DNA from 2 places in the Micromonospora sp. L31 genome. Region 1 is predicted to be linked to the other one. Evidence: riboswitches for the same ligand, from Rfam matches in the RefSeq annotation. Region 1 holds a riboswitch; the other holds the start of a gene.
What was found. Region 1 has a riboswitch for cobalamin ahead of bluB (5,6-dimethylbenzimidazole synthase). Riboswitches for the same ligand answer to the same signal wherever they lie in the genome.
Positions count from the first base shown of each region.

Region 1 (3,401 bases):
CCGTCGCTGTTCGACGAGGCGATGGCGGATGAGGTGCGGACCATGCTGGACGAGGCGGTGACGGCCGAGCTGGCCTTCGCCCGGGACCTCTGCGGGGACGGCCTGCCGGGCATGAACACCGCCGACATGCGTCGCTACCTGGAGTACGTGGCGGACGCCCGGCTCGCCCGGCTCGGCCTGCCGCCCGCGTACGGGTCGACGAACCCGTTCCCGTTCATGGAGTTGCAGGACGTGCAGGAGCTGACCAACTTCTTCGAGCGGCGGGTGTCCGCGTACCAGGTGGCCGTCGGCGGTGAGGTCAGCCTGGACGACGACTTCTGAGGGCGCATAGCCTCGGCTCATGCCTGTCCACCGGCTCGATCGGGTCGACGCCCGGCGGATCGCGGTGCGCGCCCAACTGCTGGACGCGCACCGCCCGCCGGACCTGCTGACCGTGGTCAACAGGTTGACGTTCCTGCAACTGGATCCGACGGCCGCCGTGGCGCCCAGCGCCGACCTCGTCGCGTGGACGCGGCTGGGCGCCGGGTACCGGCCGGACCACCTGCGACAGGCGGTGGAGCGGGACCGCACCATGTTCGAGCACCAGGCCATGGTGCGGCCGACGGCGGACCTCGGGCTGCACCTCGCCGAGATGGCGGCGTGGCCGCCGGAGGGCTCGCGCAAGCACGCCTGGCTGGCGGCGAACGCCACGTTCCACCGGTTCGTGCTCGACCTGCTGCGCGACTCCGGCCCGCTGCTCTCCCGGGACGTGCCGGACCGCAGCGTGGTGCCGTGGCCGTCGACCGGCTGGACGAACAACCGCAACGTCACCCAACTGCTGGAGATCCTCGCCGCCCGGGGCGAGATCGCCGTCTCCGACCGGGTCGGTCGGCAACGCCGGTGGGATCTGGCCGAGCGGGTCTACCCGGCCGGCACGGCGGCCGTCCCGGCGGACGAGGCCCGGCGGACGCGCGACGAGCGGCGGTTGCGTTCGCTGGGCATCGCCCGGGCGTCGGTCGTCGGGGAGGCCGGTGAACCGGCGCAGGTCGAGGGCACCGCCGGCGGGTGGCGGGTCGACCCGGCGGCCGTCGGTCAGCCGTTCGCCGGCCGTACCGCGCTGCTGTCGCCGTTCGACCGGCTGGTCCACGACCGGAAGCGGACCCGGGAGCTCTTCGACTTCGAGTACGTCCTGGAGATGTACCTGCCGAAGGCGAAGCGCCGCTGGGGCTACTTCGCACTGCCCGTGCTGCACCACGACCGACTCGTCGGCAAGGTGGACGCCACGGCCGACCACCGGGCCGGCATCCTGCGGGTGCACGCCATCCACCAGGACGTCCCGTTCGACCCCGCCGTCACCGCGGCGGTGGACGCCGAGTTGGCGGCGCTGGCGGCCTGGCTCGGCCTGCCCACGGTCAGCGTGGCGTGAAGAGTTGTCGTCGCTGGGACGACCACAACTCTTCACACAGTTCGCGACGGGTCAGCGACTGCCTGTCCACCGGTCGGTGTGCAGGGCCTCGGCCAGCGGGCGCTTCTGCCGCCAGCCGTGCCGGGCCAGGTCGGGCACCTGTTCCAGGTGCGTCACCGGCCCGACGCAGAGCCAGGCCACCGGCCGGATGCCGGCGGGAATGCCCAGCAGGTCAGCCAGGAACGGCTCCCGGTAGAAGGAGACCCAGCCGACGCCGAGGCCCTCGGCGGTGGCGGCCAGCCAGAGGTTCTGGATGGCCAGGCAGACCGAGTAGAGGCCGGCGTCGGCGATGGCGTGCCGGCCCAGCACGGCCGGGCCGCCCCGCGACGGGTCGTAGGTCACCACGATCGACAGGCTCGACTCCAACACACCGTCGATCTTGATGCGGGCGAACCGTGCTGCCGCCTCGTCGGAGAGGGTGGCCGCGAAGGTGTCCCGTTCCGTCCGGACGTGCTCGTGGAAGCGGCGGCGCAGCCCGGCGTCCCGGACCAGGACGAAGTCCCACGGCTGTGAGTAGCCGACGCTGGGCGCGGCGTGCGCGGCGTCGAGGACGCGGTGCAGGGTGTCGTCCGGCACCGGCGCCCCGGTGAACTGGGCCCGGACGTCCCGGCGACGGTGGATGGCGGTGTAGAGGTCCACGGCAGGCTCCCGCTGCGCAAGGCCCACCCCGGACGGGTGGGCGGTCGACGCGAGGCCGGTCTTCGGACTCCCGGATCGACGCCTGGCCGCCCGCCTTCCCAGCCGTACGGCCAGTGGCTGCGCTCTCGCGCGTGGACGGTGGCTCCCCGGTCACCGCGGCGGGCCCGTGCCGGATTTGCACCGGCTTCCCGATTCTCCCCGCGCACGCGGGGCACCTCGCATGATCGTTGCCGTCGCGATACTAGTGGCCCATCGGGCGCCGGCACGCCCTGGCGTGCCGGCGCCGCCGGGCGGCATGCTGTGCCGATGGCCGTACACGTCACGCACGACGGACCGGTGACCACGGTGATCCTCGACCGGGCGGCGTCGCGCAACGCCGTCGACGGTCCCACCGCGCGGGCGCTCGCCGACGCGTTCCGCGCCTTCGAGGCCGACCCGGAGGCCCGGGTCGCGGTGCTCTGGGGCGCCGGCGGCACGTTCTGCTCCGGCGCCGACCTCAAGGTGATCGGCACGCCCAGCGGCAACCGGGTCGAGCCGGACGGCGACGGCCCGATGGGTCCGACCCGGATGCCGCTGTCCAAGCCGGTCGTCGCCGCGATCTCCGGGTACGCCGTGGCCGGCGGCCTGGAGCTGGCGCTCTGGTGCGACCTGCGGGTCGCCGAGTCCGACGCGGTGCTCGGGGTGTTCTGCCGGCGCTGGGGCGTACCGCTGATCGACGGCGGGACGGTCCGGCTGCCGAGGTTGATCGGGGAGAGCCGGGCGATGGACCTGATCCTCACCGGTCGCCCGGTGCCCGCCGAGGAGGCGTACGCGATGGGGTTGGTCAACCGGTTGGTCGCGCCGGGTGAGGCGCGGGCGGAGGCCGAGCGGTTGGCCGCCGAGATCGCCCGCCACCCGCAGACCTGCCTGCGCAACGACCGCGCGTCGGTGCTCGCCACCGCCGGCCTGACCGAGCCGGAGGCGCTCGCCACCGAGCTGGCGTACGGCATGCGGTCGCTGGACACGGACGCGGCAGCCGGCGCGGCCCGGTTCGCCGCCGGCGCCGGCCGCCACGGCGCCGTCAGCTGAGGTCGCGCAGGGCGTCCTCGATCGCCCGGTGGAACGTCGGGTACGCGTAGATCATGTGTCGGAGGTGGCTCAACGGCACCGCCGCGTGCACCGCCACCACCAGCGCCGACAGCACCTCGCCGCCGGCCGGGCCGACGGAGGTCGCGCCGACCAGCACGCCCTGGTCGGCGTCGGCGACGAGCTTGATGAAGCCGTCGTTGCCGGCCTTGTGGATCCAACCCCGGGCGGACGACGACAGCTGGGCGATGCC
Region 1 covers NZ_JBQHDC010000001.1:269,168-272,568, reverse strand. Annotated here, with positions in the region: gene ACTMS9_RS01380 (ribonucleotide-diphosphate reductase subunit beta) at 1-321, shown strand, start outside; gene ACTMS9_RS01375 (DNA glycosylase AlkZ-like family protein) at 341-1,405, shown strand; gene bluB (5,6-dimethylbenzimidazole synthase) at 1,457-2,083, opposite strand; cobalamin riboswitch at 2,120-2,317, opposite strand; gene ACTMS9_RS01365 (crotonase/enoyl-CoA hydratase family protein) at 2,390-3,151, shown strand; gene ACTMS9_RS01360 (dihydrolipoyl dehydrogenase family protein) at 3,144-3,401, opposite strand, start outside.

Region 2 (3,401 bases), on a different contig from region 1:
GGCGCAGTCGGCGGCGAGGCCGAGCCCCTTGCCGGGCAGCCATTCCAGCGTGCCGTGCTTGCCGAGGTGCACCACCGCGTCGGCGCCGAAGCCGCCGTCGGCCACCGGCGCGGCCAGCCAGCGGTACGCGGCCAGGTAGTGGTGGCTGGGCGGCAGGTCGGGGTCGTGGTAGATGGCGATCGGGTTCTCGCCGAAGCCACGCGGCGGCTGGATCATCAGCACCACGTTGCCGAAGCTCAGCCCGGCCAGGACCAGGTTGCCGCCGTCGGCGTACAGCTCGCCGGGCGGCTCGCCCCAGTGGGTGCGCATCCGGTCCCGCAGCGGCGCCGGCACCCGGGCGAACCAGCGCCGGTAGGTCTGCCCGGGTACCCGCGCCTCGGCGGCGGCGAGCTGCTCGGGGGTGAGCCATTCGACGTCGTGCCCGCCGGCGGCGATCAGCGCGTGGATCAGCGCGTCCCCGTCGGTGGGGACCGGCTCGTCGCCGAGGTCGTAACCGGCGTCGGCGAGGGCGGCGAGCAGCCGTACCGCCGAGGCGGGGGTGTCCAGGCCGACCGCGTTGCCGACCCGGGAGTGCTTGGTCGGGTACGAGCTGAGCACGACGGCGAGGCGCTTGTCGGCGTTGGGCACGTGCCGCAGCCGGGCCTGGCGGACGGCGATGCCGGCCACCCGGGCGGCCCGCTCCGCATCGGCGGCGTAGACCGAGAGCCCGTCGGCGTCGACGCGCTTGAACGAGAACGGCACGGTGACGATCCGCCCGTCGAACTCGGGGATGGCCACCTGCATCGCGGCGTCCAACGGGGAAAGTCCGGCGTCGCTGCCGGCCCACTGCTCGCGGGTGCTGGTGAGGCAGAGCGCCTGCACGATCGGCACGTCGAGGGCGGCGAGCGCGCCGACGTCCCAGGCATCCTCGTCGCCCCCGCCGGAGGCGTCCGCCGCGACGGCACCGCCGGCGGCGAGCACGGTGACGACCAGGGCGTCGCAGCGGGCGAAGAGGGGCAGCGGCCCGTCGCCGGGGGTGAGCCCGCGCAGCGAGCCGCAGAAGATCGGCAGCGGGTCGCCGCCGGCCGCCTCGACCGCGTCGGCGAGGACGTCGACGAAGCCGGTGTTCCCGGCGAGGGCGTGCGCCCGGTAGAAGACGATCCCGACGGTGGGGCGGGTCGCCGTCGACACCGCGGCGGCCCGGTCGCCGTGCACCCCGTACGCGGGGGTGGGCGCGGGCGGGTCGAAGCCCTCGCCGGTCAGCAGCACCGTGTCGGAGAGGAACCGGGCCAGCTCGGCCAGGTTCTCCGGACCCCCCTCGACCAGGTAGGACAGCGCCTGGGTGGCCACTCCGGAGGCCACCGTGGAGGCGGCCATCAGCTCCGCGTCGGGCACCGCCTCGCCGCCGAGCACCACCGTGGGCACGCCCGAGGCGAGCACGGCGGCCAGCCCGTCCGGCCACGCCTGCCGGCCGCCGAGCAGGCGTACGACGGCGAGGTCGACGCCGTCGAGCAGCGCCGGCACGGCGTCGGCGGCGACCCGGGCGGGGTTGGCCAGCCGGTAGTCGGCGCCGCTGGCGCGGGCGGCGAGCAGGTCGGTGTCGGCGGTGGAGAGCAGCAGGATGCGCACGGACGGCTCCGGAGAGTGACGCCCGGACCGGCGCGGGGCCGGTCGGGCGAGGCGAGGGGACGGGCGCGGTTCAGCGGGTACGACGGGCCGCCGGGCGGATCACCGGCGATGGACCGGTGGGCGGCACGGTGCGGCGGTCAGCGGTGAACGGCGGAACGCGGGGCGCGGGCGCCGGACGGGGTGTCCGGACGGTCGGCCGGCGCGACGGCGCGGCCGGGCAGGGGCGCGTCAGCGCGCCCGGAACGGGTACGACGGGGCTCGTCGGCGGTGGAGACGCTGCGCGTCATCGGGGTCCTCCTCGGGTGTCCACGCCCTGGGGTCGCTCCGACGGCCGAAGTATCCTGGCTTCCGGATCAACGCTCTCCCCCGGCCTTCCAACCGCAGGAACACGGCCGTGACTCGCAAGGGGGGATCGCTCCCCGGTGACAGTGGCGGGACCGCGCCGGAATCGCACCGACTTCCTTCACTGCCGTCAGGCCGCGAATGCTGCCACACCCCTCGGCACCGGGTCAACGCCGCCCCGGCTCGCGCCGGGCGGGCCGGCCCATCGAAGCCCGACGATCATCAGCGACCGTCCCCGCACTTCGGACAATGTCCGACCTCGATGTCGCGCCCCCTTTGCTCTGCTGCCTCGGAGGCACCACTGGGAGCGCTTCGCTGTTGCCGCGGCGGCAGCAGAGCAAAGGGGACGGTGCGGGCGGGTATCCGCCGGTCAGCGTCGACGGCGGGGCCATCGGCCGGGGGCCGAACGCCTACGATCGGTCCCGCCGGCCGAAGAATCGCCGGTCGATCGGGAAAGGACCCCAGCCATCGCCGAGCCCACGTTCCACCACCTCGCCGGCCGGGTCTGGCTCTACCCGGGCGATCCCGACCCGGGCACCATCCAACCGAGCGTGGCGCTGATCACCGACGAGCGCGGCGGCGTGCTGGTCGACGCCGGGCACAGCCCGGGCCACGCCCGGGAGATCCGCGCCGCGCTGACGGCGGCGGGGCTGCCCGAGCCGCGCTGGCTGGTCTACACCCACCACCACTGGGACCACGTGTGGGGCGCCTGCGCCTGGCCGGGCGTGGAGATCGTCGGGCACGTCGCCGGGGAGGCGCCGCTGCGCGCCGAGGCGGCCCGCCCGTGGAGTCAACGCTACCTGCGCGAGCAGGTCCGCGCCGAGCCGCGACTCGGCCCCAGCTTCCGGGCCCGCGCCCTGGCCATGGACTCCTGGGACGACTTCGCGGTGCTGCCGCCCACCCGCACCTTCACCGACGAGCTGGAGCTGCCCACCGGCGTACGGCTGCGCCACGTCGGCGGCCGGCACGCCCCCGACTCGACCGTGGTGCTGGTGCCCGACTCGGCGGTGATGCTGCTCGGCGACTGCTTCTACCCGCCGCCGATGCACCTGCGCCAGGACGGGGACGGCCCCGACCTGGCGCTGGTGCGCCGGCTGCTCGACGACCGCTACCACTGGTACGTCTCCAGCCACGCCGACCCGATGACCCTCGACGAGGCCCGCGCCGCCGTCGAGGGGTGAGCGGTCAGCGCATCCGGCGCTCCGGGTGGGCCCGGTTCCAGACCCGCATCCGCTCCGGGTAGCCGGTCTTCGCCGCCTCGTAGAGCGGCACGGCGTGCCGGCCGGCCAGCTTCGCCGCCACCTGCGGCGAGCCGGTCCGGCGGCGGATCCACTCGCCGTCGTGGGCGATCGCCACCACCGTGGTGTCCGTGGCGGTGGTCTCCGGCTCCAGGTAGAACTCCACGCCCTGCCGGCTCGTCACGAACTCCTCCAGCGCGGCCAGGTCCTCGC
Region 2 covers NZ_JBQHDC010000004.1:74,354-77,754, forward strand. Annotated here, with positions in the region: gene cobN (cobaltochelatase subunit CobN) at 1-1,608, opposite strand, end outside; cobalamin riboswitch at 1,921-2,097, opposite strand; gene ACTMS9_RS13100 (MBL fold metallo-hydrolase) at 2,502-3,131, shown strand; gene ACTMS9_RS13105 (hypothetical protein) at 3,136-3,401, opposite strand, start outside.
Region 2: another riboswitch for cobalamin. It lies ahead of cobN (cobaltochelatase subunit CobN); the one in region 1 lies ahead of bluB (5,6-dimethylbenzimidazole synthase).